One region of the Cobetia sp. 5-11-6-3 genome, then DNA from elsewhere that is predicted to be linked to it. Evidence: predicted binding sites of a transcription regulator. Region 1 holds the regulator's gene; each other region holds the start of a gene.
What was found. Region 1 encodes PhoB, which activates phosphate uptake and scavenging genes when phosphate is short. Its sites were predicted from a motif close to TGTCATANNNNTGTCANA; they were not measured.

Region 1 (10,501 bases):
GCCAGAATCAGCGAGGCGCGGGCGATGGCCCCGTAGCGGGCATCGATCGCCGCCAGCATCGGCAGAGTGAAGGTGGCCAGCGCCAGGCCGATCACGAAGGGCAACGGCATGCCGAACAGCAGCTCCACCGAGACGGCGGCGATGCTGAAGCAGGCCAGCGTCATGCCCAGCGCGCGCAGTCGCCCGCGCCAATGGTCATCCGTTTCCGCCAGTCCCGAGGCAATCACGCCGAGAAACAGCGGGATCACCAGCGCCATCTCGTCCAGCCAGAACCCTACCGCCATCACACCGCCCAGCGCGATGAGCATGCGCAGCGAATAGCTGAAGGCATCCAGCGTCCACAGTCGACGCAGGGAGTGGATGAGCGAGTGTTGCAGGGAGCGTGTCATGAAGTGTTCCGTGACCAGGGCGCGAGCAGCGCATTAGACTTTAGATTTATGCCGCTAGCATACCACCCTGTTCTGCCGTGTCCGATAGCTCCGGCTCACACAAGCGTTGGCAAGCGCTTCAGGCGCCAAACTCTCCGTCCGTGCCACTCTACCCACTCATGCTACCCACTCATGCCTACCCCGGATTTCATGGAGAATACCGATGCACCCACTCATCGAACGTGTCACTGGCGCCCTCGGGCTGTCACCGGAGATTGCCGAACAGGCGGTCGGCCTCATTCTCAAGTTCGTGCGTGAACAGGGCCCGGATGGGCCGGCGGCATCACTGCTGGGGGCCATTCCGGGCGCCGAAGGGTTGATCGGCAGCGCTGGCGAGGAAGCCGCCGAGTCCGGGGGCGGTGGCCTCATGGGCGGCCTGATGGGGGCGGTCAGTGCATTCACCGGAGGCAGCGGAGGGGGAGCACTGGAGCTGGGCCAGAAGCTGATGGGACTGGACCTGAACATGGATCAGGCACGTGGCGTGGCCGATGAGACGCTGAGCTATGCGCGCGAGCAAGCCGGCGATGGTGTGGTCGACCAGGTCATCGAGGGCATCCCGGGCCTCAAGCATCTGCTGTGACACCTTGCGTGCCCTCACGAAAAACGCCCCGCTGAGCAGATCAGCGGGGCGTTTTTTTCGGTCATTACGGCATGGCCGTCGGTTCAGCGAATCCGCTTGAGCAATGACTGCAGACGATTGAGCTGGGCGGAATCCCCGACCAGACGCACGCGCTGCTCCATCATGCCATTCAAGAAGGCCTTGGGAGACGGCTTGAGCAGGAAGGCCACCGCACTCTCAGCCTCCGCGAAGCGCAGCTCAAGCTCCGTATCCACCGGCAGACCGGTGCCGGAGGTCACGCCTTCCCGAGACATCCGATAATGACGCGCGATGCTCAGATCCTCCGTGGCAACGCCCCAATCCAGCGAACGCGTCTCGAGCTGAGCGCGAAATTCGGGGTCGCGCCGGAAGGCACGCTTGAGCAACAGGCCCAGTACCCACAACAGCAACTTGAGCTTCATGGCGTCATTCCTTCCTTGAGAGGCGGCACGGTCAAGCGGTCAGCCGCGAACAGCCATCGATACCGTCCATGACAAAATGCCACCGGGCCCGAGTGGCGGAGCCGGTGGCATCGATACTGACATCGGGCAAGCATGGCGGGCCGCCACGCCAGCAGGGGCGCGGCGGCGTGGACCAGACTTACTTGGTCACCGCATCCTTCAATGACTTGCCCGGCTTGAAGGCCACTGTCTTGCTGGCCGGGATGGTCAGGGGTTTGCCTGTCTGGGGGTTCTTGCCGGTACGCGCTGCACGCTGACGCACCGTGAAGGAGCCAAAACCAATCAATGAAACATCGTTGCCCTTGGCGACCGTGTGGGTGATCTCGTCGAGAATCACGTTCAACACCTGACTAGCCTTGTCCTTGGACAGATCCGCACGCTCGGCGATGGCCGCAGCGAGTTCTGGCTTGCGCATGAAAAGCCCTCCTGGTTTGGCATTCTGCACGGGCGGCTCAGCCGCCGATTCGTTGTTGTTCTTACACGGATGTTGTTCTTGCACGGATGTTGCTGCACTTGCTGGCATTGCATGGCGCTTGGGCGATGCGATACCGGGTCCCCCTTTCTCGGGGTGAACGTCACCGGTAACACGTCGTCCCTGATTCTCGCCTGACGCTCTGTGACGGAAACTTCACTATCGTGCCTGACTACGCTGGCTTCAAGGGGTCTGCGACCATCGGCCATGGCATCGCCTAGCCTAGCAACGGCGGTGCCTGCCGCGCCAGCTCGACTTTCCTGCGAACGGAGGCGCCTGTCAACGCATATCCAATCAAGCGTTCGTTCGCATCGAGAGCGCGGGCATCGAGATCATCTCCCTCGCCCGTGATGTCCCAGCGCGCCACGGCCGTTCGAGGCGGGTAGGCCACGATGGGCAGCGCCGGTGTCTTGACCAGCACGGGCCAGGCCTTCCAGTCGAGCTCGACCGCCTCGCCGCACAGATTGGCGGCCAGCACCCGAGCCGCGGCCTGCAGGGGCTGCACGTACATGGCATTGACCCCTTCGACACTGGCGCAGTCTCCCAGCGCCCAGACATGCGGCCGGGAGGTGGCAAGGTGACGATCGACGCGGATGCCATCCCCGCCAGCACTCAATCCCGCGCCCTGTGCCAGCTTGATGCGTGGCGCGAGCCCCGTGGCCAGCAGCACCAGCGAGCCCTCCACCGCATGACCACTCTGCAGCACCACGCTGACGGGCGCCTGCGTTGCCTTGCCGGCGGTGATGGTCTCGACCATCTCTCCTTGCAGCCGACGCACGCCGATGGCATCGAAGGCCTTGCCAAGTCGCCGGCCGAGCGCCTGGGGAAGCAAGCCATCCAACGGAGTGTCTTCCGCTGCGACCAGGGTGACCTCATGTCCTGCGGCTTTCAGGTCATTGGCGTATTCACACCCCACCAGACCGGCACCGACGATCACGACACGGCCACTCTCTCCCGCCTCACGCGCTGCCGTCAGCGTGGCGCTGAAGGCGGCATAGTCATCGAGATCATTGATGCTCATCACGCGCGAGCCGACCGAGTCATCGATGGGGAAGGGTCGCCGTGGCGCGGCACCGAGTGCCAGCACCAGCTCGTCATAGGCCAGGCATTCCTCGCCCAGCCAGACCTGTCGCGCGTGGGTATCGATGCTCGTCACTCGCTGATGGGTGCGCAGCTCGGCGTCCAGTTCATCCACCAGTGCCACGGAGGTCTGCCGTGCCAATGCCCGGGCGCTCATGCCCTTGGCAAAGGCGGTGGACAGCAGAGGCTTGGCGTAATCGTGGCCACTGTCCTGACTGACCAGGATCAGTCGACTGTCCTTGTCACGCGCACGCAGGGCACGCGCCAAGCCAATGCCGGCCATGCCGGTGCCGATGATGACAAGGGTACGAGGGTCGCGCATGGCGCCATCTCCTGAGATCGATCCGAGAGGAAAAGAGGGTAGTCGGGCCCCAGCATACCAGCCTGCCACTGGCGCGGGCATGCTCACGCTGCAGGCCTTGCGGTTCGGGCGTGCTAGACTCGCCACTTGTCATCCTGACAGGGAATTCATCGTGGTCTGTCACTCCCACTCGGCAGCGTTTGCCGGCAAGATCGCCATCCGGGCCATGTCTCGCTCGGAACTCAGCACTCCCTGCGCTCACCAGAGAGCGATGGACTCGGCGGTCCGCCGCCACTGGCAGCCCGCCGCGAGCCTGCAAGGCGTCATGCCGGCCGGCTGGTGGCCATGGCTGTCCTCCAGCGACTCGCTGACCCAGCGTCTCGATCACGCCATGCGCATGCTCGATGGTCAGGGGCTGCGCGTGCGCCTGCTGCTGCAGGACACCGGCCCTGCCCGGCGTGATGAGGCGCGGATACTGGGTATCGCGCCACGACGCCATGTCTGGCGGCGCGAAGTGGCCTTGTGTCATGGCGATGAGCCCTGGGTGATCGCGCGCTCGCTGGCGGCGCTGGACCTGGCCCATGGCCACCGTCTTTCGACGCTCGGCGAAGGCTCGCTGGGCCATTGGCTGTTCCGCCAGCCCGACCTGACCCGCAGCGCCATCGATGTCAGCCGGGCGCCACTGAGGCTTGCCAGCACGCAGCCGCTGGCACGCACCGCCAGCCTGTGGATGCGCCGCTCGATGTTCTCGCACGGTCGCTTCCGGGTACTGGTCCAGGAAGGTTTCACCCCTCGGTTCCAGCACGCTCTGGAACTCTGATTCCCCACTGCCGTTCGATCAGGAGTCCTGATGTCAGCGTCATCCGCTTCCCGCCCGTCCAAACTGGCCGATTACCTCGCCCTGACTCGTCTGGACCGCCCCATCGGCACCTGGCTGCTGATGTGGCCGACCCTCTGGGCCCTGTGGCTGGCGGCCGATGGGCTACCGGACCGCGATACGCTGCTGATCTTCGTGGCTGGCGTCTATCTGATGCGTGCCGCCGGCTGCGTGATCAACGACTACGCGGATCGCCACTGGGACAAGCATGTCGAACGCACCCGGGATCGCCCGCTGACCTCAGGACGCATCACGGAGCGCGAGGCGCTGACCCTGTTCGGTGTGCTGGTCGCGGCCGCCTTCGTGCTGGTGTGCTTCACCAACCTGACCACGGTGCTGCTGTCGATCGTCGCCGTGCTGCTGGCGGCCAGCTATCCGTTCATGAAGCGCTTCCATCATCTGCCGCAGGTGGTGCTGGGTGCCGCCTTCGGCTGGGCGATTCCGATGGCCTTCGCGGCGACGCTTGAGGAGGTGCCGACCTATGGCTGGTGGCTGTTCGCGGCCAATCTGATGTGGACGGTGGCCTACGACACCGCCTATGCGATGGTCGATCGCAATGACGACCTCAAGGTCGGCATCAAGTCCACCGCCGTCCTGTTCGGCCGCGTCGACAAGTTGATGATCGGTCTGCTGCAGCTGGGCATGCTGGCGGTGTTGATCGGCATCGGCCTGCACCTGGCGCTGGGCGGCTTCTACTGGCTGGGGCTGACCGCGGCGGCCGTGACCTTCGTCTGGCAGCAGCGCCTGATTCGCGAGCGGGAGCGTGGCCCCTGCTTCCAGGCATTTCTCAACAACCACTGGTCCGGCCTGCTGATCTTCGCGGGCATCGCGCTGGCGACCTGGCCAGCTGCCTGATCCCTCTTTCCGGCCAACGGGCCCGAGTCCTCATCCGGTCTGCCAGCGACCTTCCTCGTGCGGCGAGGCGTGACATTCACGCCTTGATAGAGTTGAGGGACTCGCTGGCAAGCCGGGCGGCAAGCTGCCAAGCTGGCGATTGTCATCTCACTGTCATATAAGCAGGTTGTAATCGTCATCGACTTGTCATTCTGGCGCGTGCGCCGACTGCTGCATGGGATCTAGCGATGAGCTCCAAGACCGTACTGATTGTCGACGACGAATCCTCGATACGCGAGATGATCGCCGTCGCCCTGGAAATGGCGGATTACCGCGTGCTGGAGGCCGACAATGCCCAGGACGCCCACGCCATCGTCGTCGATGAAAAGCCCGATCTGCTGTTGCTGGACTGGATGATGCCCGGCACCAGCGGGCTGGAACTGGCGCGCCGCCTCAAGCGTGACGAGACCACGGCGGAGCTGCCGATCATCCTGCTCACCGCCAAGGGCGAGGAAGACAACAAGATCCAGGGGCTCGAGGCCGGGGCGGACGATTACATCACTAAGCCCTTCTCGCCACGCGAGCTGGTGGCACGCCTCAAGGCCGTGCTGCGCCGCACCACGCCCAAGGGCGTCGAGGAGTCGGTGGAAGTCGAGGGTCTGATGCTCGACCCCGCCAGCCACCGCGTGACCGCACACGGCAACTCCCTGGAGGTCGGCCCCACCGAATACCGCCTGCTGCAGTTCTTCATGACCCATCAGGAGCGCGCCTACACCCGCAGCCAGCTGCTGGATCAGGTCTGGGGCGGCAATGTCTATGTCGAGGAGCGCACCGTGGACGTGCACATTCGTCGTCTGCGCAAGGCGCTGGGCGAGGGGCATCAGCACTTGATCCAGACCGTCCGCGGTACCGGTTATCGCTTCAGCGCCCAGGCCTGAGACGCGGATGCGCTACTGGACGAACGAGCTATGGCGGCTGGGCTATCTGGCGGGCGGCTTCGGGCTGGTCGGCGGACTGCTCGGCCTGCTGGGCTGGGGCCTGGCGCTGGGGCTGGCGCTGTACCTGTTCGTCCATCTCAAGCACCTCAAGAGTCTCTACACCTGGCTGATCACCAACCCCCATGAAGAGCCGCCGCCCGGCGATGGCGTCTGGGGGGATCTGCTCGATCGTCTGTATCGCTACCAGAAGGGTCAGCGTCAGGCACAGGAGCGACTGCGCAGTATCCTCAACCGCATCCAGGAATCCTCGGAAGCGATGCGCGATGGCCTGGTGATGCTCGACAACCACGGCGACATGGAGTGGTGGAACAGCGCTGCCGAGCAGTTGATCGGCCTCAAGGCCAGTCACGACCGCGGCCAGCACGTCACCAACTATCTGCGTGACCCCGTGTTCATCGATTACTTCAATCGGCTGGCCTATCGTGAGCCGCTGACCCTGCAATCGCCGCTCTCCGACAACCTGACCCTGCAGATCTCCATCACCCTGTTCGGTGACAACGAGCGCCTGGTGATGGTGCGTGATGTCACCCGCCTCTACCGTCTCGAGGAAATGCGCCGCGACTTCGTGGCCAATGTCTCCCATGAGCTGCGCACGCCGCTGACGGTACTGGCCGGCTACCTCGAGACCTATTCCGACTATGCCGATGACCTGCCCCCGCGCTGGCAGCGTGGCCTGGGACAGATGCAGAGTCAGACCGACCGCATGCAGCACCTCGTCGAGGATCTGCTGACCCTGTCGCGCCTGGAGACCGACGAGCTGTCGGGCGAAGGACGTCGCATCGACATGGCACAGCTGCTGACACGTATCCGGGAAGATGCCGAAGGCCTCTCGAAGGAGCGGCATGTCATCACGGTGGAGGTCGAGCCCGGACTGGCCCTGATGGGTGAGGAGCAGGAGCTGAGAAGCGCGATCTCGAATCTGGTCTTCAATGCGGTGCGTTACACGCCGGAAGACTGCCACATCACGCTGCGCTGCCAGAGCACCAGCGAGGGCGTGATGGTCGAGGTGGAGGATGACGGTGACGGCATTGATCCCGTGCATCTACCGCGCCTGACGGAGCGCTTCTATCGCATCGACAAGGGACGCAGCACCGCCACTGGTGGCACCGGGCTGGGACTGGCCATCGTCAAGCATGTGCTGATCCGCCATCAGGGCCGCCTGGAGATCGACAGCCTGCCCGGCGAGGGCGCACGCTTCCGTTGTCATTTCCCGGCGGAACGCCGCTGCGCGACGACTGCCTGACGGTAGACACGAACGCCCCGCCGCGCCCTCTGCATGAGGTCACGGCGGGGCGTCGTGGTATCTGCGTTCGTCAACGCTCGCGATAAAGCCTGGCTCAGCGGCGCGGGGCAGGCAGCTGTCGGTAGTGGCTCTGCCACATCAGGACGGCACCCGCCACGGCCCCGGGAATGAACAGCAGGTTGGCCAAGGGCACCAGCGTCAGCACGAACACGGCACCACCGAAGGTCAGTGACGGCCACCAGCGCGCCTTGAGACGCTGCTTCATGTCACCGAAGCTGACCTGATGGTTGTCCATCGGATAGTCCAGATACTGGATCGCCATGCTCCAGGCCGAGAACAGCCCCCACAGCAGCGGTGAGAGCAGATTCAGGCCCGGAATGAAGCCGAGAATGAACAGCGCGATCATGCGGGGAATGAAGTAACCCAGCTTGGCCATCTCGCGCCCCAGCGAGTCGATCCCGATCTTCACCAGGCCACGCTCATCCTCGATCAGGGTGCCATCCAGACGATGCTCAACCTTCTCGGCCAGAATGCCGTAGAACGGCGCCGCGATCAGATTGGTCACCAGGCTGAAGGTGAAGAACACCGCCAGCAACAGACTCAGCACCAGCACCGGCCAGATCAACCAGCTCAGCCATTCCAGCCAGCTGGGCACCTTGAGCATCCAGTAATCGATCCAGCCCTCGAACTGGCTGAACAACAGCCACAGCGTGGCACTGTAGAGCACCAGGTTGATCGCCAGTGGTACGAACACGAAACGGCGTAGCCCGGGGGTATAGACCATGCGGGTCCCGCGGACCAGCGCCGATACGGCATCAATCATGCGACGTCCTCGTCATCTCGTGAAAGGCGGCTGCCCTCAGGCGGCCGGAGCCACACCCTAGCACTACCACCCGCCCCACGCAGCTGTCGGCGCATCGAATGGCAGACGCCCCGCACTCCGTCGGCGGGACAGAGGCGGGGCGTCATCGGCAGACAGGCGTCAGGCCCCGGGGAAGGGGCCTGCACGTCAGGGCTTGTCGAGATCCTGCGGCTGGAGGTCATGGGTGTCGGTGTGACGCACGTCCACGCCCTTGACCAGGAAGATGACGTACTCGGCGAGGTTGTCGGCGTGATCCCCGATACGCTCCAGCGCACGCAGAATCCACATCACGTTGAGCACCGGGGTGATCTGGCGCGCGTCTTCCATCATGAAGGTCATCAGCGAACGCATCGCGCTCTGGTATTCCAGATCCACCGAGGCGTCCTCACGCAGTACCTTGAGCGCCAGATCCGTGTCGAAGCGGGCGAAGGCGGTCAGCGAGTCACGCACCATACTGCGCACATGCTGACTGAGGTGACGCACCTCGACCATGCCACGCGGGCTCTGGCCGTTCTCGACCAGCGAGATGGCATTGCGCGCGATCTTGCTGGATTCATCGCCGATACGCTCCAGATCCGAGGTGGCGCGAATCACGGCCAGCACCAGACGCAGGTCAGAGGCCGCCGGCTGACGGCGCGCCAGCACGCGGGTGCACTCGTCATCGATCTTCAGCTGCATGTCGTTGACGGCCTTGTCATTGTCACGCACGCGTGTCGCCGTCTCGCTGTCACCCTCCAGCAGGGCCGTGACGGCATCCTGCAGCTGCTTCTCCACCAGACCGCCCATGGCCAGCAGGTGTGTCTTCAGCGCATCCAGCTCGTGATTGAACTGCTGGGATATGTGCTTGCCGTGCGAATCGCTGGTGATATCCATTACCCTCTCCCGGGAAGTCATCCGCCGAGGCAGGCGGTCTCTGACATGTGGCATTGATGTAGAAGCGCTGCAGCAGGGTCTGGCGCAGGCGGCTCCCTCCTAGCATGACGCCTCTTGATTGCAGTTATATTTCACTCGAGCGCCGGGACACCAATCGAATCTCGCGCCGCGCTGAAATATCCACGACGCGATGGCCCATCCGCCAACGTCCCGCGCGAGACACGTGTCAGCCACCTGCAGTGCCGCTTCGGTGATCTCACCCGAAACGGCCGGTGATGTAGTCCTCGGTCTGGCGACGACGCGGGTTGGTGAACAGCTGATCGGTCGGGGCATATTCCACCAGCTGCCCTTCATGCAGAAAGGCAGTGGCATCCGAGACACGCGCTGCCTGCTGCATGTTGTGGGTGACGATGACCAACGTCAGGCGTGAGCGCAGCGAGCGGATCAGCTCCTCGATCTTGAGCGTCGAGATCGGGTCCAGCGCCGAGGCTGGCTCATCCAGCAGCAGGACTTCCGGCTCCACCGCCAGCGTGCGCGCGATCACCAGGCGCTGCTGCTGGCCACCGGAAAGCCCCAGCGCGCTGTCGAACAGCCGGTCCTTCACTTCCTCCCACAGCGCCGCGGCCCGCAGACAGGATTCGACCTTGTCATCCAGATGGCGCTTGTCATTCTCGCCGACCAGCCTCAGCCCGAAGGCCACGTTCTCGTAGACCGACATCGGAAAGGGGTTGGGCGTCTGGAACACCATGCCGACGCGCCGGCGCAGCATGGGGACATCCACGCCCCGGGCATGGATGTCCTCGCCTTCCAGCCAGACCTTGCCGCTCAGGCGTGACTGCTCATCGAGATCGGTCATGCGATTGAAGGTGCGCAGCAGGCTCGACTTGCCACATCCCGAGGGACCGATGAAAGCCGTCACGCGCTTGCGCGCGATGCGCAGGCTGATATCGTCAAGCGCACGCCGCCGGTGACGCTCCTTGCCCACCTGCGCCTGATAATCGAGGCACAGGTGGCGGGTTTCCAGGCACGTGTCCTGCGGATTGACGACCTCGGGATGCTGCGAGCTCGACTGGACGCTCTCAAATGCAGAGTCACGCTTCATTCGGTGGCTCCCTTGTAACGTTGTGCCAGCATGTGACGCAGGCGAATGGCACTCAGATTGAGGCACAGGATGACGACCACCAGCACCAGCGCGGTCGCGTAGACCAGCGGGCGACTGCTGAAGGCATCGCTGCTCTGGAAGGCCAGATCATAGACCTGATGGCCGAGGTGCATGAACTTGCGATCCAGATGCAGCCACGGGAAGCTGTCATCCAGCGGCAGGTCCGGTGCCAGCTTGACCACGCCGACCAGCATCAAGGGCGCGACCTCGCCTGCCGCACGCGCCACCGCCAGAATCAGCCCGGTCATCAAGGCCGGAGATGCCGCGGGAATCACCACGCGCCTGAGAGTCTCGAAGCGCGTGGCACCCAGT
Region 2 (10,501 bases), on a different contig from region 1:
GAGCGCGCCGCGTGGTTTCATCAAGGCGCTGACATCTCGTATCGATCGCGGTGAGCCGGCCATCATCGCCGAGGTGAAGAAGGCCTCTCCCTCCAAGGGCGTGATCCGTGAAGACTTCGCGCCGGCCGAGATCGCCGTGGCATATGAGCAGGCCGGCGCTGCCTGCCTGTCGGTGCTGACCGATGCCGACTTCTTCCAGGGGCATGAGGACTTCATGATCGAGGCGCGCGACGCCGTCTCGATCCCGGTGATCCGCAAGGACTTCATCATTCATCCCTATCAGGTGCTCGAGGCGCGTGCCATCGGTGCCGACTGCATTCTGCTGATCGTCGCGGCACTGGACGATGCACGCCTGAGTGCTCTGCATGATCAGGCGCGAGAGCTGGGCATGGATGTGCTGGTCGAGGTGCATGATGGCGAGGAGCTCAAGCGTGCGCTGGCGCTGGGGATCGAGCTGGTCGGAATCAACAACCGTGATCTGCGTAGCTTCGAGACCTCACTGGAGACGACGCTGGACCTGTTGACCGACATGCCATCGGGAGTGCGCGTCGTGACCGAATCAGGTATCCATACCCGTGAGGATGTGGCGAAGATGCGTGACCGTGGTGTCCACGGCTTCCTGGTGGGCGAGGCCTTCATGCGCTTCGAAGACCCGGGTGAAGGCTTGCGTGGGCTGTTCTTTTCACAGTAGATAGTCTGTTCTTTGTTGATATTGTTATCTTTAAGATAACAAAAGCCCGTCTCGGAATGCCGAGACGGGCTTTTTCATGTCGTCAGGTCAAGCTTGGTGAGCTCAGTCCGACGGGCACAGTTCGACGGGCTCAGCTCGAAGGACTCGGTCTGGCAGGCTCAGTACGACAAGTGCAGCCGCTCGGCAGTCTCAGTGTCCGCTGTCGATGGTCGCATGTGACCCGAGCAGGGCATCGGCGATTTCCTCGACCCCGGCGCCATGACCGTGGCGGGTCAGCCAGGCGGGCTCCCAGCCCAGCGCTGCACGATGCTTGAGGATATTGGCGACGCCCACGGTATGCCGGAAGGTAGCGAACATCGGCGCGTCATTGGGGGCATCGCCGACGTACATCACCTCCTGTTCCAGTTGCATGCGGTCCAGTCCGAAGGTCTCGGTCAGGACACGCACGGCCATGCGTGCCTTGTCGAAGTCACCCTGCCAGGCATTGATATGGATGGAGCTGGCACGCGCCTGAATGCCGGCGGCCGTGAAGCCGGCGATGATGGCGTGGATCTGTGCCTGCGACAGCGGGCTGACGGCCTGACAGTGGTCCACCGCGACATCCGCGTAGCGGAAGGGCTGGTCCTGGGCCAGTGCGGCCTGGGGGTGATTGAGCAGCAGCTGGCGCGCCACCGTCATCACATGGCGTTGACGCGCGCGCAGACGTGCTTCGTCCTCCCACCAGGTCGTGAGTATCCGCTGCCCCTGGCGCTGAAAGGCGAAGGCGCCGTTCTCCCCGATCACGGCGGCCACTGGCCAGGCCCTGGCGATATGATCGCACCAGCCGGCACAGCCGCCCGTGACCGGAATGACCTTGATGCCGGCTGCTTCCAGACGCTCGAGTGCCGCCAATGTCGAGGCATCGAGTCGCCCTTCCCGGGTGAGGGTGTCATCGATGTCGGTCAGCAGGTAGCGAATGCCAGATAGGGTGGTGGCTGGGCAGTGAGCGAAGGCTTGCATGGTGATTCCGATCATCCTCGTGAGCAGTGGGCCACAGGGGCGGGGGCTGAGTGATTCATTGGCGGTACATCACCTGCAGTGAGTGAGCCTCCGCCTCGGTCAACGCCATCTGGTGCTCGCTGGCGTGTGGGGGGCTGTCGGTGATCAGCAGATCGATATCGGTGAGCGGGCCGATCCGGCACATGGCGGCACGCCCCCACTTGCTGGCATCGGTGACCAGGATGCGGCGTCTGGCATGCCTGAGCAGGGCGCGACTGACGGCGGCCTCTTCAGGGTCGAAATCCAGCAGCCCCTCAGCATCCAGCCCGCCACATCCCAGCACGGCGATGTCCACCTGATGCCGGGTGAAGAAGGCCACGGTGGCGCTGCCGACCACATCGAGATCCCGAGGGCGAAGCTGGCCCTCGGCAAGCTGCACGCTGACATCCGGGTGGCTGGAAAGCGCTTGTGCCACCTGCAGGTTGTTGGTGATCACGCGCAGGCCGCGCCGGGCTATCAGTGCCTCGGCGACAGCCACCACGCTGGTGCCGATTCCCAGTGCCAGCGAGGCGCCATCGGGTATCTCGGCGACGACCTGGGCCGCCATGGCCTGCTTGGCCGGTCTCGCCAGCATGCTGCGCTGGGTGTGGCCCAGATTGTGTCCACCCAGCGGACGTTCGATGCCGCCATGACGCCGTCGCGCCAGTCCGAGATCACACAGCACGCCGAGATCGCGGCGTATGGTCTGCGGTGTGACCTCGAAGTCCACGGCCAGCGGCTCGACGCTCAACTGGCCGTCCCGCGCCAGGCGCTCGAGAATGCGCAGCTGGCGCGGGCTCAATGTCTCCAGTGACTGGCTCATGGCGATCTCACGACAAGGTGCGTTCGGTACAGGGAGACTGCGCAAGGTCCTGCTCGGAGAAGATACCGGGGTCATCGCTGATGACGGCACTGACCCCCCAGGCCCAGCGAGGGGAGAAGGCCGCGGCATCGTTGGGCGTGTAGCAGAGCAGCTTGCGCTGGGTGGCCGTGACGCGACTCGCCGCGACACGTGTCAGTGCACGCCAGTCCGCATGTACGGTGACTGCCTTCACGTCCTCGGCCAATGCCTCCCAGTCGTCAGGAATGGCGTCGTAGAGCAGCCCGATCAGCACCTTGCCGTCACGTTCCCGGCTCATGCGCAGGGCTTGCGGGTCGAATGACGAGAGAATCAGCCGCCCGACGGGCAGCGCCCCGACCGCCATGGGCACGACTTTCTCGACCAGTGCTCGAGTGTCGTGCCCCGGACTCAGCTTGAGCTCGAGATTGAGCCCCATGCCCAGCGAGTCGATCAATGCCAGGGCTTCCTCGAGTGTCGCCATGCGTTCCCCGGCAAAGCGGGCACTGAACCAGCTGCCCACATCCAGCGCCCGGGCCGCTGCCAGATCCAGGTTTCTCAGCCGCCCACGCCCATCGGAGCAACGATTGACGCTGGCATCGTGCCAGATGACAGGAGTGCCATCCTTGAGCAGCTGGACATCCAGCTCCACCCATTGGTGGCCGGCCTCGTGGGCGGCGCGAATGGCGCTGAGCGTGTTTTCCGGCGCATAGGCGGACAACCCGCGGTGAGCGATGGCCATTGGCAATGCAAGCGATGTGCCGTGGGAGAAAGATGATGACATCGATGAACCTCGTTGGTGGATGGTGTCAGGCTCGACGCGTCAGGACGAGCACCCGGCGTGTCCTTGTTACCATCCGATGATGACGCTACGGGGGCAATCACTTTTGTGTGCATGTGCCTTTCGCGACAGGTTCCGCTCCAGGTCCTGCTGCAGGTTTCGCTGTGGCGGCTCGTGCGCAGGCCAGGTGCTCCATCACTCGTGAGTTGTCAGGCGCTTGCCATCCGCACCGAACAGATGCGCGCGTGCAGGCGGAATGGCCAGGCGCAGGCATTGCTCCTCGGCGACGGCATGCTCGCCGTCCAGTCTCACCACCAGCGGCTCCGCCTGGCCGTCCAGTCGGCAGTACGCCAGGGTGTCCGCGCCCAGTGGCTCGACCAGCTCGATGCGGGCCACAAGCTCCGCGGCACCCGGTGGCAGCGGGCTGTCCGGCTGCAGAACCTCGAGATGTTCCGGGCGGATGCCCAACGTCAGTGCGGCGTCCATGGGAGTCGCCTCGTGTTCCCTGGCCGCCGGTCGCAATGCCAGGCGCGCGCCGCAGGGCAGCGAGAGGCCTGCCTCCGTACGGGTGGCGCTCAGGAAGTTCATGGCTGGCGAGCCGATGAAGCCGGCGACGAACTGGCTGGCGGGTCGGTCATAGAGCGCCATCGGCGTGCCGAATTGTTCGACGTGGCCGCCATTCATCACCACCAGGCGGTCTGCCAGGGTCATGGCCTCGGTCTGGTCATGGGTGACATAGACGGAGGTGACCTTGAGGCGCTTCTGCAGGCGGCGGATCTCGAGGCGCATCTGCACGCGCAGCTTGGCATCGAGATTCGAGAGCGGCTCATCGAACAGGAAGACCTGCGGCTTGCGCACGATGGCGCGCCCCATGGCGACGCGCTGACGCTGGCCGCCGGAGAGCTGCTTGGGACGACGGTCGAGCAGCTCGGTCAGGCCCAGCAGTTCGGCGGCCTCGCTGACGCGATGCTGGATCTCGTCCTTGGGCGTGTGACGGTTCCTGAGGCCGTAGGCCATGTTGTCGAACACACTCATGTGCGGGTAGAGCGCATAGTTCTGGAACACCATCGCGATATCGCGCTCGGCGGGCTCCAGGTCATTGACGCGCTTGCCGTTGATCTCCAGATCGCCTTCGGAGATATCCTCGAGCCCCGCCAGGGTGCGCAGCAGAGTGGATTTGCCGCACCCGGAAGGGCCGACGATGACGATCAGCTCGCCCTCACCGAACTCCAGGTCGATGCCGTGCAGGGCCTGGTAGCCATTGGGGTACTGCTTCTTGAGCTGCTTGAGTGTCAGTGTTGCCATGAGATGAATATCCAAAGCGGTGCCGTGACAGGCGTGAGAGCGGCCCATCACGGCGGAACGGAATCAGGTGGCCGGGCGCAAGGCGTCAGGTAAAAGGGGCGCGAATCACGAGGTGCCGGGGCGAGAGGAGGTCACTTCTCGCTGTCCACCAGCCCCTTGATGAAGTAACGCTGCATGAACAGGATCACCAGCACCGGCGGCCCCATGGCCAGCAGCGTGGTGGCGGTGACGTCCTGCCACGGCACCAGGCCGTCACCGGTGGTCAGCATGCGCTTGAGGCTGACGACGATGGTCAGGTAGTCGGCATCGGTGGTGATCAGCAGCGGCCACAGGTACTGATTCCAGCCGTAGATGAACATGATCACGAACAGTGCCGCGATGTTGGTCTTCGACAGCGGCAGCAGAATGTCCTTGAGGAAGCGCCACGGCCCGGCGCCATCGATGCGTGCCGCCTCGACCAGTTCCGCCGGGATGGTCAGATAGAACTGGCGCAGCAGGAAGGTCGCGGTAGCGCTGGCGATCAGCGGCAGGATCAGGCCTGCATAGCTGTCCAACATGTTGAGGTCGGCCACCACCTTGAAGGTCGGCAGGATGCGCACCTCCACCGGCAACATCAGGGTGATGAAGATCAGCCAGAAGCACAGCTTGCGGAAGCGGAACTCGAAGAACACGATCGCATAGGCCGCCAGTACCGAGATGATGATCTTGCCGATGGCGATGCCCAGTGCCATCAGCATCGAATTGAACAGCAAGGTCATCACGTCGGCGCCGAGACTGCTGACGGGGTCTTCCAGCAGGTGGCGGTAGTTGTCGAATCCTGCCTCGCCTATCCAGACGGGGGCGACGTTGGAGTAAAGATCGCCCATCTCGTGGGTGCTGGCGCTGAAGGCGATCCACACCGGCAGGAAGAACAGCGCGCAGCCGACGATCAAGAGCGCATGGCTTGCGATATCAAGCCCGGGACGGTTGTAGCGCATCAGTACTGCACCTTCTTCTCGACATACTTGAACTGGATCAGCGTCAGCACGCCGACGATGACCATCAACAACACCGACTGGGCGGCACTCGACCCCAGATCCTGACCGACGAAACCGTCTTCATACACCTTGTAGACCAGGGTGCGCGTCGAGCCGCCCGGACCACCCGAGGTGGTGGCATCGATGGTGCCGAAGGTCTCGAAGAAGGCGTAGACCACGTTCATCACCAGCAGAAAGAAACTGGTCGGGGAGAGCAGCGGGAAGGTGATGGTCCAGAAACGTCGCCAGGGGCCGGCGCGATCCATGGCGGCCGCTTCCAGCAGGCTCTTGGGGATGGCCTGGAGACCTGCGAGGAAGAACACGAAGTTGTAGCTCATCTGTTTCCAGATCGAGGCCAGTACCACCAGCAGCATGGCCTGATTGCCGTTGAGGTTGTGATTCCAGTCGATGCCGATGGCGGACAGCAGTTCCGGCAGGATGCCGAGCGTCGGGTCGAACAGGAACAGCCACAGGACGCCGGCCACGGCAGGCGCGACGGCATAGGGCCAGATGAGGAAGGTCTTGTAGGTGCTGGCGCCACGCAGCACGCGGTCTGCCAGCACGGCCAGCCCAAGGGCGAGTGCCATGGCGCCGAAGGCGACGGCAAACGAGAAGTAGACCGTCGTCCACAGGGTCTCCAGATATTCCGCTTCGCCGAGGACCGCGAGGAAGTTGGCAAGTCCGGCAAATTCACGTGAAAGCCCGAAGGCATCCTCGATATAGAAAGCCTGTTCGATGGCCTGGAGGGCCGGCCAGAAGAAGAACACGCCGACGATGATCAGCTGGGGGGCCAGCAGGATCCACGGCGTGAAGGGATGTCGATTGAAATGGGCCATGCAGCAGAGGTCTCGCAAGGAAGAGGGACTGATCACGTCAGTCGTGTGCGCATGGTCGGCGCGGATTCGGCCGACCATGCGCCATCAAGCCGGGAGAGAAGGGAAAGGGCACCGGTATCGGGTGCGCTTTCCGCTCTCTGGCATCCAGGCATGGTGGGCCGCCCAGGCGGCCCACCATGGTGTGGCGGTGTTCAGCCGTTGGCGCGCTCGAACTTCTCCAGCAGTTTGTTGCCGCGCTCGACAGCCTGATCGAGACCGTCCTGCACGCTTTCCTTGCCAGCGAAGATCTTCTCGAGCTCTTCGTTGATCACGTCACGTATCTGCACCATGTTGCCCAGACGCAGGCCCTTGGAGTTCTCGGTCGGGGTCACGGAGGTCATCTGGGTGATGGCGACGTCAGTGCCCGGATTCTCGGCGTAGAAGCCCTGCTCACGTGTCAGCTCTGCCGCGGCGGTGGTGATCGGCAGGTAGCCGGTGAACTGGTGCCAGTCGGCCTGGACTTCGGGCCTGGAGAGGTACTGGAAGAACTTGGCGACGCCCTGGTATTCCTCATCGCTGTGGCCGGACAGCACCCACAGTGACGCGCCGCCGATGATGGAGTTCTGCGGCGTCTCGATCGCGTCGCTGTCGTAGGGCAGCGGTGCCACGCCGAACTCGAAGCCCTTGGCGCTTTCCTTGACGCCGGCATAGCTGGCGGAGGAGCCCATCATCATCGCGCACTCACCGGAGTAGAACTTCGGCGCCGCGTCATCGAAGCGACCGCCGAACACGAAGCGCTTGTCGGCCTGCCAGTCATCGAGGCGCTGGATGTGGTCGACCACGGCGGTCTTGTTGAATTCAAGGCGGGTATCGGTGCCGGCGAAGCCATTGGCCTGGCTGGCGAAGGGCACGTCATTGCGTGCCGAGAAGTTCTCCAGCATCACCCAGGACGGCCAGGTGGTCGTCAGGCCACAGCTGCCCGCGCCGGAATCGACGACCTTCTTGAGGGCATCACCCAGCTCCTGCCAGGTGGCCGGCACGGATTCGACACCGGCCTTGGCCAGCATGTCCTTGTTGTAATAGGTGACCGGGGTGGAGGAGTTGAACGGCATCGACAGCATCTTGCCTTCGGTGTCGGTGTAGTAGCCAGTGACGGAAGACAGGTAGGCCTTCGGATCGAAACTCGCGCCTTCTGACGGTGCATAGTCCGCCATCAGCTGATGGACCGGCATGATGGCACCCTTGGCGCTCATCATGGTGGCGGTGCCGACCTCGAAGATCTGCACGATGTCCGGGCCCTTGCCGGCCCGGAAGGCGGCAATGGCGGACGTCATGGTCTCGGAGTAGTTGCCCTTGAAGACCGGCTTGACGACGAATTCATCCTGACTTGCATTGAAGTCGGCCGCGATCTCGTCGACCTTCTTGCCAAGTCCGCCCCCCATGGCGTGCCACCACTCGACTTCGGTGGCGGCCAGGGCACTGGCGGAAGCGGTCGCGAAACCGACTGCCAGCGCGAGGCTGGCAAGATGACGGGTGCCACGGGTGTTGAGCATTGCGTGATGGGTAGGGCGGCGCATGGTCGAGCTCCTGAGAGGGTCCCTGGTCAGCCTTGTGGGAGTCGCGCAGGCTGACTGCTGTCGATCGATGGCGAACGATCAAGCGAACATTTTTTTTGTTCTTATGATGATCGTCCGAAAAGCGTAGACGACTCTAGAAGGCTTTCGTTACAACTTTATGACGGTTGGATGTTCATGTGCGGGTAACTACCGTCGGCCCTGCACGGGGCGCGGTGGATCAGGCGATCATCCGGCGAGTGTGCTAGTCTTGCGCGCTGAAAATGCCTGTGGCGGAGAATGCGATGAAAGTGGTGGAAGTGAGTGCCGGTGCCCGGCGCGATGCGTGTCTGGCGATGCTGTGTGCCGAAGTGCATGGCCGCGAGGGGGGGCTGGATGCGCTGGTGAGCTATGCCGGTGTCCGAGGTGTCTGGTTCGAGAACGAGACCGCTCGCCTGTTCGCGCTGGTGGACGATGCCGAGCGCATCCACTCCGCCGCCCTGTTGGTGCTCGACGAGAATGCGCGCGGGCTGAATCTTGCCCTGTGGGCGACGCCGCCGGTCCATCGTGGCCATGACCACGGCATCGCGCTGGTGTCACAGCTGGCGGATCACGGTCGTCTGCAGGTGCGTCTCACCGACGGCTCGCTGGTCAGCGTGCTGCGTCGCGCCGGGATCAACGACTGGCTGGAGGCCGAGGCCGAAGGCGATCGCCCGCGTGAGCTGGTCGGCATGAATCCGGCGGCGCGTGTCGGCACTCTCGCGGCGCTGGACGAGCCGCTGCGTCTGGATCGCGAGCGTATCAAGCGCACCTTCAAGGCGCGCCCGAAGGACTTCGAGACCTACAAGAATGCCTTCGTGCGTGATCTCGAGCACTTCGCGCGTCATATCTGAGATCGAGATGACGCGAAGCATGGCGCCTCCTGCCAATAAAAAGGCCCCGCTCACTGAGCGGGGCCTTTTTGGTTCTGCGATCAGCGATCAGGTCTTGCATCGCTCACGCGGGCGTCGGCCGGTGATCAGGCGGCGTCCTGCTGTGGGTTGGAGGCTGTGCCGTCACTCGCCATCGGCTTGCGCACGAAGGCGTCGAAATCGAAGTGGTCGACGGTCAGCATGTCGAGTACCTCGGCTTCGAAGACGCGCATGAAGTCGCCATCCTCAGCGGACAGGATACCGGCCTCGACCGCCGCTTCGATGCGCGCTTCCGGTGACAGGGCGTCGGCCGGGATCTCGCCCTTGTGGTAGGCCTTGGCCAGCGTCTTGTAGATCGGCTCCGCACGCGGGTAATCCTTGAGCAGCGCGTTGTAGCGGGCGAGAGCATTGTCCTTCTGGCCTTCGTCCTGAGCGTCCCAGGTGTTGTCGGTCAGCTTGGTACGCAGTGCACTGTCGGTGGAGACGGCACGTGCGATCTCGCGGGTCAGGCTGTCCCTGGGCATGGCGAACTGACGACCACGCGGCAGCGTGACGACGCGCAATGTCGTGGCCAGGGCACGGTTGGGCAGGTTGGCGAGCAGTTCGTCGAGTGCCTTCTCGGTGCGATGCAGCAACCATTGCATGCTGTAGTGGAACAGCGCTTCCTCGTGCTCACAGGCGTCCGATTCGTGCCACTGCTTGAGCGTCAGGGACGCCAGGTAGAGGTTGGAGAGCACGTCACCCAGACGAGCCGACAGCATCTCGCGTGCCTTGAGGCTGGAGCCGAGGCTGGCCATGGCCGCATCGGCGGACAGCGAGAAGGCGGCGCTGAAGCGGTTGATGTGGTTGGCATAGGGCGTGGCGACGGCGTCGAAGCCGGTGGTCTTGCCGCCGATGCCGAAGCTCTGGCTGAAGGCGCGGGCCGCGTTGCCGAAGATGAGGCCTGCATGGCGGAAGAAGGCCTTGTCGAAGGCGTTCAGGTCATCGGCATCCTTGGCGGCCAGCTCTTCCAGCACGTACGGATGGCAGCGGATGGCCCCCTGACCGAAGATCATCAGGTTGCGGGTCATGATGTTGGCGCCTTCCACCGTGATCGAGACCGGGGTGCCGGCATATGCCACGCCGATGTAGTTGCGCGGGCCGAGCGTCACGCCGCGTCCGCCGTGGATATCCATGCCATCAGTCAGCAGCGTGCGGGCCATCTCGGTCAGCTGACTCTTGAGGATGGCGGAGGGCACGGCCGGCTTGTGGCCGTTGTCGATCATGTTGGCGGTATGCAGTACGGCGGCCTGGCTGATGTAGTTCATCGCGGCCATGCGAGCCAGCGGCTCCTGCACGCCTTCCATCTCGGCCACCGGCAGGTTGAACTGGCGGCGAATGCGCGCGAAACCGGCGCTCCAGCCCAGTGCGTAGCGAGAGATGCCCGCGGAGCCGGACGGCAGGGTGATGCAGCGACCCACCGACAGACACTCGACCAGCATCTTCCAGCCCTGGCCGGCCATCTGCTCGCCACCGATCAGATAGCTGAGCGGGATGAAGACGTCCTTGCCGAAGATCGGGCCATTCATGAACGG
Region 3 (10,501 bases), on a different contig from region 1:
GCCCGTCACCGGCACGCTGAACCTCAAGGCACTGGCGCGTGCCTGCCATGCCCGCAAGGCAGCCCTGGCCCCCCACGAGGCCGCCGAGCGCGCCACCGGCTATGTGGTCGGCGGCATCAGTCCACTGGGCCAGAAGAAGCGGCTGCCGCTGTGGGTGGACGACAGCGCCGAGGGGGTGGAGGAGATGTTCATCAGCGGTGGACGCCGAGGACTGGAGATCGGTCTCGCTCCCGCGCTACTGTGTGAACTGGGCAATGGGCAGTTCGCGCCGCTGGCGCGTGAGGACTGAGGTTCTCGCCACCTGTCACCCTGACGCTCCCTGCCGCCACGCCAGCGAGGAGGCCCGATGGGCATTCGCTACAGCAAGTGGATCTATCCGGACATGACCGAGCTGCATGCGCAGGTCGAGGCCTCGCTGGAGCAGTGGTTCGGCGAGCGCTTCGCCGACTACCCGCACATCAGCTTGCCGGGCCTTGACCCCTACGATTATGATGGCTGGTTCAATCGTCTGGCCCCGGAGCTGATGGCGCGCGGCAGTGACTACTGCGAGCGCGAGTGGCATGGCTATGTGCCGAGCCCCCAGCAGCTCAACCAGGCGTTCTTCCGGGCCGTCTCCCGGTCCAACAAGTGTGTGCTGGAGCCTGACTGCAAGCATGGTGATCCTGACCAATCATAGTCCCGACGCGCGTGAGCTCGAGATCATCGAGCGCCAGCTCGGGCGCAAGCCGCGCGGCATCCAGGCCGTGGCCGCCACCGATGGCGAGGGCACCCCGCTGGTGCTGCGCATGCATTCGCTGGTGGATGGCAAGCCCTTCCCGACCCTCTACTGGCTGTGCGACGAACGCCTCAAGATCTCGCTGTCACGCATCGAGGCCGAAGGCGTGATCAAGGAGCTGGAAGAGAGCCTCAAGACCGACGAGGAACTGCTGGCGCGCTATCGTGCCAGTCATGAAGCCTATGTCGCCGAGCGCTGGAGCTTCATGAGCGAGGCCGAGCGCAGCGCCATCGAGTCCCAGGGCTTCGCTGAGCTGATGCGTGAGCGTGGCGTCGGCGGCATCCGCGACTGGAATCAGGTGCGCTGCCTGCACACCCAGTACGCCCAGCACCTCGCCTATGCCGAGGGCAATGCCATCGGGCACTGGGTCGATGCCAACTATGACGTGCTGTCCGAGCTGCCCTGAGCCCTGCCTGCGATCTAGCCGACACTCAGTCCCTCGAGCAGAGGCCGTCGGCCAGGAGGCACAAGACGAAGAAGCCCGCCAATTGGCGGGCTTCTTGCGTCGTGCAGGGGGCGTTTCGGCTTACAGCGAGTGCGCGAACACCAAGGCGATGCACAGCGGGCAGATCAGGCGCACGTACCACGGCCAGATCTTCCAGAACAGGCTGGACTCGATGTCCGGCGCCCCGCTCTGGATCTCCTTGAGCAGCGCATGGCGCGACATTGCCCAGCCGACCAGCAGACACATCACCAGCGCGACCAGTGGCTGGCTGTACTGGGTGGTCAACATGATCACCAGACCGAACAGCGCCCCGAAGTTGGCGGCGATGGTCAGACTGATGGCCATGATGGCGGCCCCGACGGCCAGGGTGGCGGCACGCCGTCCCAGCCAGCCACGCTCGACCACGAAGGATACCGGCACTTCCAGCATCGAGATGGAGGAGGTGATGCCCGCCACGCTCATCAGCGCGAAGAACGCCACCATCAAGACGTCTCCCGCGCCACCCATCTGACCGAACAGCGCCGGCAACGTATCGAACAGCAGCGTGTCGGAGCTCTTGAGCAGGCCGTCGGCATCGAAGATCTCGACGCCCAGATGACGCGCGGCATACATGGCCGGAATCACCAGCAGGCCGGCCAGGAAGGCGATGCCGACGTCGATCAGCGTCACCAGCACGCCGAGACGCGGCAGGTTCTGCTCCGGCCCCAGATAGGAGCCATAGATCAGCATTGCCCCCACGCCGAGCGACAGCGAGAAGAATGCCTGGCCCATCGCGCTCAGCATCAGGTCAGCATCGAAGATGCGATCCCACTGCGGGGTGAGATAGACACTCAGGCCTTCATCGGCGCCCGGCAGGGTCAGCACGTAGCCAATCAATCCCACCAGCAGGGCCAGCAGCAGCGGCATCAGACGTGTGGACCATTTCTCGATCCCGCCGCGCACGCCACCGACCACGATCGCCATGGTCAGGGCGAGGAAGACCGCCGTCAGCGAGACATTGCGCGTGAAGTCGAAGGTGGTCAGCCAGCTGGCGGCGGACGACATGCCCAGCGCCTCGCTGACCGGCGCGGCGGTATAGCCCAGCAACCAGCCCGCGACGATGGCGTAGAAGGCCAGGATCAGGCTGGCGGTCAGCATGCCCGCCCAGCCCGCCAGCGCGCCGAAGCGCTTGGTGATGCCGCGCCCCAGACTCATGCTGGTGACGATATTGGCCTGACCATGCCGCCCGATGACCAGCTCGGCCATCAACGCCGGCCACGCCAGCAGGAAGGCCAGCACCAGATACATCACCACGAAGGCCCCGCCTCCGTTGTTGGCGGTCTGGGACGGGAAGCCCCAGACGTTGCCAAGCCCTACTGCCGAACCAGCGGCGGCCATCAAGAAGCCCAGCCGACTGGCGAAGCGTCCGCGCACCTGCGCCATCTGTCTCTCCTGCCTTGTTGTCCCGCGCCCGCCGTCAGGACGTCGCGTCATGTTGGAGTGCACCCCGATGAAAAGGCTCATGGGCGTCAGCGCCCGCCAGCCGTCGCCTGCGGGGGCGGCAAGGGTAGCAGAGCAGGCCCGTGAATGCAGGTACCACGCCGAGCATGCTCTCTCACTCTGCAAGGCAAGGTTGCGCCAAGGCGTCATGGCCCCGCCGCACAACTCGGGTAGGATGGAGACCACGACATTCTGGCGTGGCACTCGACCTTGCGTGCCACAACACACCTTCAGGAGAGCAACATGCATCGCATCTGTGTCTATCTGGGTTCCCGCGAGGGGGCCTCCCCGCATCACCGCCAGCAGGCCGAGGCACTGGGGACCGCGATTGCCGAACGTGGCTGGGGACTGGTCTATGGAGGAGCACGTGCCGGACTGATGGGCGCTTTGGCAGATGCCGCGCTGGCCGCAGGCGGAGAGGTGGTCGGCGTGATCCCGCAGGCGCTGGTGCGCAACGAGAAGGCACACACCGGGCTGACTCGGCTGATCGAAGTGGCGGACATGCATGAGCGCAAGGCCCAGATGGCCGCGCTGGCGGATGGTTTCGTGACCCTGCCGGGCGGGATCGGCACTCTGGAGGAGCTGTTCGAGACCTGGACCTGGCAATACCTGCGCTTTCACGCCAAGCCGATCGCCGTCCTCGACAGTGACGGCTTCTACGCGCCGCTGCTGGAATTTCTGGATCGCACCGTCGAGGCGGGCTTCCTCGACGCGGATACCCGCGCCCGCCTGATCAGCGAACGCGAGATCACTCCCCTGCTGGACCGCCTGGCCCCCTCGTCAGGCGAGCAGGCCTGACGGCAAGCAGCATGGGTCAGGCCTCCGTGACGGGGTGTCGTGCACCGGCCTGATCGCGACAGGCCGGCTCCCCGAGATAGCGGCTGCGCTTGCTGGCGGTGATGCGTCGGATATCGACCATCACCAGCCCATCGATGCAGTAGCCGAAATCGGCATCGACACTGAAGTCGAGGAAGCGAGTGCCGCCGGGCTCGGTGACCTCGGCGTACTGCTTGTAGAGGGTCGGCACCGTCACGCCCATCGCGTCCAGCTGGGCGCGCAGGCGACGGAAATCGCCCTCGGCATCCTGACCATCGAACAGACGCTCCGCCTCATGGGCGGCACTGCCCGGTGCACTCTGCGCGACCGGTGCCCGTGCACGCGCCAGCCCCTCCTCATCCCCGTAGTAGTGGCGGTAATAGCTGACGATCAACGCCCGAGCAGCCTCCGGGTAGCTGTTGGAGAGCGTGACCGGGCCGAACAGCCAGCGGATCTCGGGGTGACGGCGCAGATAGGCACCCAGCCCCTGCCACAGGTAATCGAGACTGCGGCGCCCCCAATAGCGCGGCTGCACGAAACTGCGCCCCAGCTCCAGGCCCTCCTGCATATGCGCGAACATCTCCGGCGTGAAGCGGAACAGGGTCGGACTGTAGAGCCCCTTCTCGCCATGCGCCGCCATGATCTTGCCCACCTCACCGATGCGATAGGCCCCGGCGATCTCGAGATCGGCGTCATCCCACAGCACCAGATGACGGTAATGCGCGTCGTAACGGTCGATGTCACGACGCTCTCCCGTCCCTTCGCCGACGCGGCGGAAGCTCAACTCGCGCAGCCGACCGATCTCGCGCATCACGCTGGAACCGGGAAAGGCATCGAACAGGTAGATCTTCTTGCCGTCGCGGGTCTCACCCAGCAGCTCACACGGCGTCAGTTCCTCACGCAGCGCCTGGCGCTCCTCCGGATGACCGATGGCCTTCTCGGTCACGAACAGCCCGCGCTTGCCGCGTCCGATGCGATAGAGATGCTTGCGCAGCAGGCGTGTCTTGGCATTGGTGCTCAGGGCATCACTGTCGAGACGCGCCAGCGGAATCAGTTCCCCGATGCGCAGCTTGAGCTGACGTTCGCGCTGGCGAAACATCTCGTGGGCCAGCAGCGGCGTGCCGAGGCCACGGTTGATCGATGACAGGGTATAGAAGAGCGTCGAGTTGCGACCACTGACGTGAATCGGCAGTACCGGCGCGTTGGTCTTGCGCGCGAAATGCAGGAAACCCGACAGCCACTTGCCGTCACGCGGCCCGGTCGGTCCTGCACGCGAGACCTCTCCGGCCGGGAAGATGATCACGGCCTCTTCATTCATCAGTGCCTCGCAGATCTGGGTGCTGCTTCTGCGATACCCGCGGCGACTGAGGTTGTCCAGCGGCAGCAGCAAGGGCGCCAGCGGCTCGACCTTCATCAGGATGTCGTTGGCGACGATCTTCACGTCACGCCGCACCTCCCCGACCAGCTTGAGCAACGCGAGCCCATCCAGCGAGCCCAGCGGGTGGTTGGCGACGATCACCACTCGCCCGTAGGCAGGGATGTTCTCGCGCTCCCGCGAGGAGACGGAGTAGGCGAAGGAGAAGTGATCGAGCACACGGTCGATGAAGTCGAAACCGCGCAGACCGGCATGCTCGGCGAGGAAGGCATTGATCTCGCTCTCGTGAACCAGACGCCGCAGCAGCGCCAGCGCCGGGCGACGAATCAGAGGGTGGCGCCTGGCAAAGGCGGGATACTTGGCGGCGATGACACGGGCGGTATCGATCATGCTCACTCCTTTGCGCAACGCGGTGCGTCACTCGCAGTCTGAAACAGAGGCTTGATATCACGTCAGAATCGCGCCACTTCATGACAGGTGCGTCACAGTCCCCGTACAGTGAGATGACAGACATCCGTCTGAGGACGGAGCGATCACAGCAAGGCAGCCACGATTGCCAAGCCAAGGAGATAGCGAATGTATGCGATAGCCGTCGAGAACGAGGCGCTGGTCTGGCAGGAAACCGAGGCCCCTTCAGGTATCGCCTCGGACGAGGTGCGTATCCAGGTGGCCTGGGCCGGCGTCAACCGCGCGGATCTGATGCAGCGCGCCGGGCAGTATCCGCCCCCGGCCGGGGAAAGCGAGATTCTCGGTCTCGAGGTCAGCGGCACCATCCTCGAGGTGGGCAGACACGTGGAACGCTTCCAGGTGGGGGACCCGGTCTGCGCCCTGCTGGCAGGCGGAGGCTATGCCGAAGAGGTGGTGGTCAATGCCCTGCAGGTACTGCCGGTGCCGGAGGGCTACGGCCTGCGTGAGGCGGCCGCCCTGCCGGAGATGTTCGCCACCGCCTGGCTGAACCTGTTCATCGAGGGCAACCTCAAGCACAAGGAACGCGTCCTGCTGCACGCCGGGGCCAGCGGTATCGGCACCACTGCCATCCAGCTGTGCGGCCTGTTCGGCCACCCCTGCTTCGTGACCGTCGGCAGTCAGGATAAGCTGGACACCTGCCTGCGGCTGGGGGCCGATGCCGGCTGGAATCGCCACGATGGCAGTTTCGTCGATGCCGTGAACGAATGGGGCGGCGCCGACATGATTCTCGACCCGGTCGGCGGCGGCTACCTGTCAGGCAATCAGCAGGTCCTGAATCAGGATGGCCGCATGGTATTGATCGGCCTGATGGGCGGACGCATGGACGAGCTGGATCTGGGGCGCATGCTGATGAAGCGCCAGCGGTTGATCGGCTCGACCCTGCGTTCCCGTTCGCCCAAGGGCAAGGGCATGGTGCTGGATGCACTCTATGTCCACGTCTGGCCACGCCTGGCGCGAGGCGAGATACGTCCGCATATCGACAAGAGCTGGCCGATCCAGGACGCCGAGGCTGCGCATGCCTATGTGCAGGACAACGCCAGCACCGGCAAGGTGCTGCTGGCGGTAAGCGGGGCCTGAGTCCGTCGTCGACTGGCAGAACGCAAGAAGGCAGCCCGATGGGCTGCCTTCTGCAGGGGCTTTCACGCCGGTCATCTTTCGCCGGGCTGAACGCTCAGTCGTTGCGCTCGATGGCCTGGGCCTTCTGCCAGGTCAGTTGCAGCAGACGGGCATCATCTCCAGCGCGATGGCGCTGGATGCCGCCTTCGGCGATCACGGCTTCCTTGAGCTCGGCCCAGCGATTCAGCTGCTCCTCATCCAGCAGCCGGCGCAGCGCTTCCAGCCGGAAGTGCGGCAGCATGCCGGCATGATGGAACAGCAACGACAACCAGGTATTGTCGTAGCCCCAGCTGTCGCTGTACGCGATGCGTGTCTCGCTCAGCTCATCATTGATCCACTGCGCCACTTCCCGCACCGGGCGGCCTTCACGTGCCAATCGGGCGCGTGAAATGCCATGCAACAGCTCAGCCTTGGGGTCCCAGTGCACCCACTCTTCCAGCGGCTGGATGAGGAAGGCACAGCTGCTGCCATCGGTACGCGCCAGACCGATCTCGATCGGGTAGCTGCCGCGGCCAAAGCCGGAGGCTTCAATATCGAGCAGAATAGGCAGCGTCACACGCGTCTCCCACGGTATCTCAGGCAGCCAAGGACCAGGCAAGAAGGGGTTGAATGTCTTCAGGTTACGGGAATTGCCCCCCGTTTGGCGAGTCCTGCTCATCCGGTTGACATCAGAAGAGACGGAGACGACAGCGCCCTCACGAGGAGGGCGCTGTCAGAGGAGGCGATCGACGACGGCAGCAGCCGTCGGATTGACTCAGTGGAGGGCGGCGTCGTCACCGCTGCGTGCATGCGCTTCCCAGTGCTCCGCCTTGTGCGGGCAGACCGCCAGCCCCAGCGAGCCTTCACGATAGGCACGTGCCAGGCGCTGCGCGGCAAGCGCATGATGACGCTCTGCCGCACGTGCATACCAGGTCACGGCCTTGGCCGGGTCACTCTGGTATTGCGCGCAGCCATGCTCGTAGATGCACCCTGCCTGGTACTGGGCATGGATGTCACCCGCCTGTGCCGCCTTGACGACGAAACGGGCACCCTTGGCCTTTTCCTGCGCCGAACTGCCGCGCTGGAACAGCATGTGGCCGTACAATGACAGCGCACCGGTATGACCGGCCTTGGCGCAGTGATTGAACAGACGCATGGTCAGACGATGCTTCTGCTGAGAGCCGGAAAGCCAGGAGGCGTGGAACAGACGCTCCGCCAGGCGGTATTTCAGTCCGGTCATCAGGGTTGAGGCCTGCGGCATGACGAGTAACCTTGAAACAGATAAGAGGGATGACGCCGTATCTGGCCCTTTCCTGAGCCTGCGACGCTGTTCTCCTTGCCAACGCTGTCAGTTTGCCCATGCGGGCGGCCTCGCGAGGCTGCTCCCCTGACAACGGGGCGCCAAGCATACTCGCGCAATCAGGGGGACTCAAGCCCGCCTTGTGGGTTTTTGTTACGCTGCTAATATGTGCGCCGTCCCACGAGTGAAACCGCCGCCGTACCTGCCCTGACACACGCAGGCGACGCACGCTCGCCTTACCCGCTTTTGCCAACCACCCGACAGGGGAATCCTGCATGCAACGTAGAGCTCTAGGCCGCACCGGCATTGACGTGAGTCTGCTGTGCCTTGGCACCATGACCTTTGGTGAGCAGAACAGCGAAGCCGATGCCCACCAGCAGCTGGATCGTGCGCTCGATGCCGGCATCGACTTCATCGATACCGCCGAGATGTACCCTGTCCCGCCCAATGGCGAGACCCAGGGCCGCACCGAGCAGTACATCGGCAGCTGGCTGGCCGCACGCGGCAACCGTGACCAGGTCAAGATCGCCACCAAGGTCACCGGCCCGGGCATGGACTACCTCCGCGGTGGTTCACGCCTGACCCGCGAGCAGATCATCGCCGCCTGTGACGACAACCTGCGCCGTCTGGGCACCGATTACATCGACCTCTATCAGCTGCATTGGCCGGACCGCAAGACCAACTTCTTCGGCAAGCTGGGTTACCAGCCGGTGGAAGACGAGGACATGACGCCGCTGGAAGAAAGCCTCTCCGCCCTTGGCGAACTGGTCACCGCGGGCAAGATTCGCGCCGTGGGTCTGTCCAACGAGACGCCCTGGGGCGTGATGCAGTGCCTGAATCTGGCCGAGCGCCTGAATCTGCCGCGCGTCGCCAGCGTCCAGAATCCCTACAATCTGGTCAACCGCAGCTTTGAGGTCGGGCTGGCCGAGTTCGCGCACCGCGAAGATGTGGGCCTGCTCGCCTATTCGCCGCTGGCCTTCGGCACCCTGTCCGGCAAGTACCTGGATGGCGCCCGTCCGGAAGGCGCGCGTCTGACCCTGTTCGAGCGCTTCCAGCGCTACAACGCGGAGCCAGCCCAGCACGTCATCGCCTGCTACGTGGATATCGCACGCCGTCATGGCCTGAACCCGGCGCAGATGGCACTCGCCTTCGTCAACACGCGTCCGTTCCTGACCAGCAACATCATCGGTGCCACCACCATGCTGCAGCTGGAGAGCAACATCAAAAGCCTCGAGGTGGAACTGAGCGACGAGGTGCTGGCCGAGATCGAGATGATCCACAACACCGCGCCGAACCCCTGCCCCTGATCTGCCCCTGACGCGCAACCCGACAGGCCGGTCGTGATGACCGGCCTGTTCGTCTCCAAGGAAACCCCATGAATCCCGCTGAACTGAGCATGATTCTCATGGCCGTGGCCGCCGGTGCCATGATGCCGATCCAGGCCGGCGTCAATTCCACGCTGGCCCTGCAGACCCACAGTTCGCTCATGGCCGCCATGGTCAGCTTCGTGATCGGCTCGATCGCCCTGATCGGTATCGTGCTGGCCATGCGATTGCCCATGCCGGGTATTGGTGCCCTGAAAACGGCTCCCTGGTGGAGCTGGACCGGTGGTCTGCTGGGGGCCTTCTTCGTGGCAGCCAGCGTGATCCTGGTACCCAAGCTGGGCGCGGCCACCATGATGGCCACCTTCCTGGCGGGCCAGCTGACGGCTTCGGTCGTTCTGGATCACTTCGGTTGGGCAACCTTCCCGCAGCATGACCTCTCGCTGGGGCGCGTGGCGGGCGTGCTGTTGCTGTTCGCTGGCGTCTTCCTGATCCGACGCTATTGATGCCTTTGGCGTCACGCATCGCAATCTATGGCCCCGATAGTCCCGACGGACTCGGGGCCATGTTGTCTGCCTGATATACTGAGACCTTTCCCCTGTCAGGAGGTCTTCATGCTGAGTGTGATTTCGCCCGCCAAGTCGCTGGATTTCGACAGCGCCCCCGTGACCTCCCGTCATACCCAACCCGACTTTCTTGATCAGGCTCAACCACTGATCGATATCCTGCGCGAGCAATCACCGCAGGACATCGCAAGCCTCATGAAGCTTTCCGACAAGCTGGCCGGCCTCAATGCCGCTCGCTTTCAGGAATGGCAGCCCCCCTTCACGCCAGACAATGCCAAGCAGGCGGTACTGGCCTTTCAGGGAGATGTCTATCAGGGCATGGCGGCAGAAACGTTCAGCGAGGAAGAATTCGAGCGCGCGCAACACAGGCTGCGCATTCTCTCCGGCCTCTACGGGCTACTGCGCCCGCTGGATCTCATCCAGCCGTATCGCCTGGAGATGGGCACCCGCCTGAGCAACCCGGCCGGCAAGGACCTCTACGCCTACTGGCGCAAGACGCTGGCGCCGGCACTGGAGCAGGCCGTCGAAGACAGTGGCACGCCAATACTGGTCAATCTGGCCTCCAACGAGTACTTCAAGGCCATCGACGCCAAGGCATTCCGCCACCGTATCGTGACGCCGGTCTTCAAGGACGAGAAGAATGGTCAGTCCAAGATCATCAGCTTCTACGCCAAGCGTGCACGCGGCCTGATGAGCGCCTGGATGCTCAAGCACGATATCGAGACGGCCGAGGACCTCAAGGACTTCGATGTGGCCGGTTACCGCTTCTCCAATGCCGCCTCAGAGGGCGATACGCTGGTCTTCACGCGCAGTGAGGCCGACGCGGCACGCGCCTGACGCGCGCCCTGCAGGTCGCCCTT

Region 2: ugpB (sn-glycerol-3-phosphate ABC transporter substrate-binding protein UgpB) is a predicted target of PhoB. The motif match lies at 8,186-8,203, and genes of this name have one in related genera.
Region 3: HXS66_RS16715 (NAD(P)H-quinone oxidoreductase) is a predicted target of PhoB. The motif match lies at 5,360-5,377, and genes of this name have one in related genera.

Annotation. Positions count from the first base shown of each region.
Region 1 covers NZ_BLWJ01000005.1:87,101-97,601, forward strand. The annotation lists gene yccS (YccS family putative transporter) at 1-389, opposite strand, end outside; gene HXS66_RS10105 (DUF2780 domain-containing protein) at 592-1,008, shown strand; gene HXS66_RS10110 (hypothetical protein) at 1,092-1,448, opposite strand; gene HXS66_RS10115 (HU family DNA-binding protein) at 1,627-1,902, opposite strand; gene HXS66_RS10120 (NAD(P)/FAD-dependent oxidoreductase) at 2,177-3,361, opposite strand; gene HXS66_RS10125 (chorismate lyase) at 3,441-4,160, shown strand; gene ubiA (4-hydroxybenzoate octaprenyltransferase) at 4,191-5,072, shown strand; gene phoB (phosphate regulon transcriptional regulator PhoB) at 5,300-5,989, shown strand; gene phoR (phosphate regulon sensor histidine kinase PhoR) at 5,997-7,292, shown strand; gene cysZ (sulfate transporter CysZ) at 7,387-8,115, opposite strand; gene phoU (phosphate signaling complex protein PhoU) at 8,302-9,027, opposite strand; gene pstB (phosphate ABC transporter ATP-binding protein PstB) at 9,284-10,129, opposite strand; gene pstA (phosphate ABC transporter permease PstA) at 10,126-10,501, opposite strand, start outside.
Region 2 covers NZ_BLWJ01000001.1:863,683-874,183, reverse strand. The annotation lists gene trpC (indole-3-glycerol phosphate synthase TrpC) at 1-691, shown strand, start outside; gene HXS66_RS03670 (HAD-IIB family hydrolase) at 881-1,690, opposite strand; gene HXS66_RS03665 (DeoR/GlpR family DNA-binding transcription regulator) at 1,746-2,531, opposite strand; gene HXS66_RS03660 (glycerophosphoryl diester phosphodiesterase) at 2,539-3,330, opposite strand; gene HXS66_RS03655 (sn-glycerol-3-phosphate import ATP-binding protein UgpC) at 3,523-4,632, opposite strand; gene ugpE (sn-glycerol-3-phosphate ABC transporter permease UgpE) at 4,764-5,609, opposite strand; gene ugpA (sn-glycerol-3-phosphate ABC transporter permease UgpA) at 5,609-6,484, opposite strand; gene ugpB (sn-glycerol-3-phosphate ABC transporter substrate-binding protein UgpB) at 6,676-8,040, opposite strand; gene HXS66_RS03635 (hypothetical protein) at 8,322-8,909, shown strand; gene HXS66_RS03630 (acyl-CoA dehydrogenase) at 9,035-10,501, opposite strand, start outside.
Region 3 covers NZ_BLWJ01000013.1:3,393-13,893, reverse strand. The annotation lists gene HXS66_RS16745 (aminoacyl-tRNA deacylase) at 1-289, shown strand, start outside; gene HXS66_RS16740 (hypothetical protein) at 347-676, shown strand; gene HXS66_RS16735 (DUF501 domain-containing protein) at 654-1,181, shown strand; gene HXS66_RS16730 (sodium-dependent transporter) at 1,302-2,642, opposite strand; gene HXS66_RS16725 (TIGR00730 family Rossman fold protein) at 2,943-3,497, shown strand; gene HXS66_RS16720 (lysophospholipid acyltransferase family protein) at 3,514-5,280, opposite strand; gene HXS66_RS16715 (NAD(P)H-quinone oxidoreductase) at 5,467-6,435, shown strand; gene HXS66_RS16710 (hypothetical protein) at 6,530-7,030, opposite strand; gene HXS66_RS16705 (tetratricopeptide repeat protein) at 7,229-7,714, opposite strand; gene HXS66_RS16700 (NADP(H)-dependent aldo-keto reductase) at 8,029-9,060, shown strand; gene HXS66_RS16695 (DMT family transporter) at 9,129-9,581, shown strand; gene yaaA (peroxide stress protein YaaA) at 9,690-10,478, shown strand.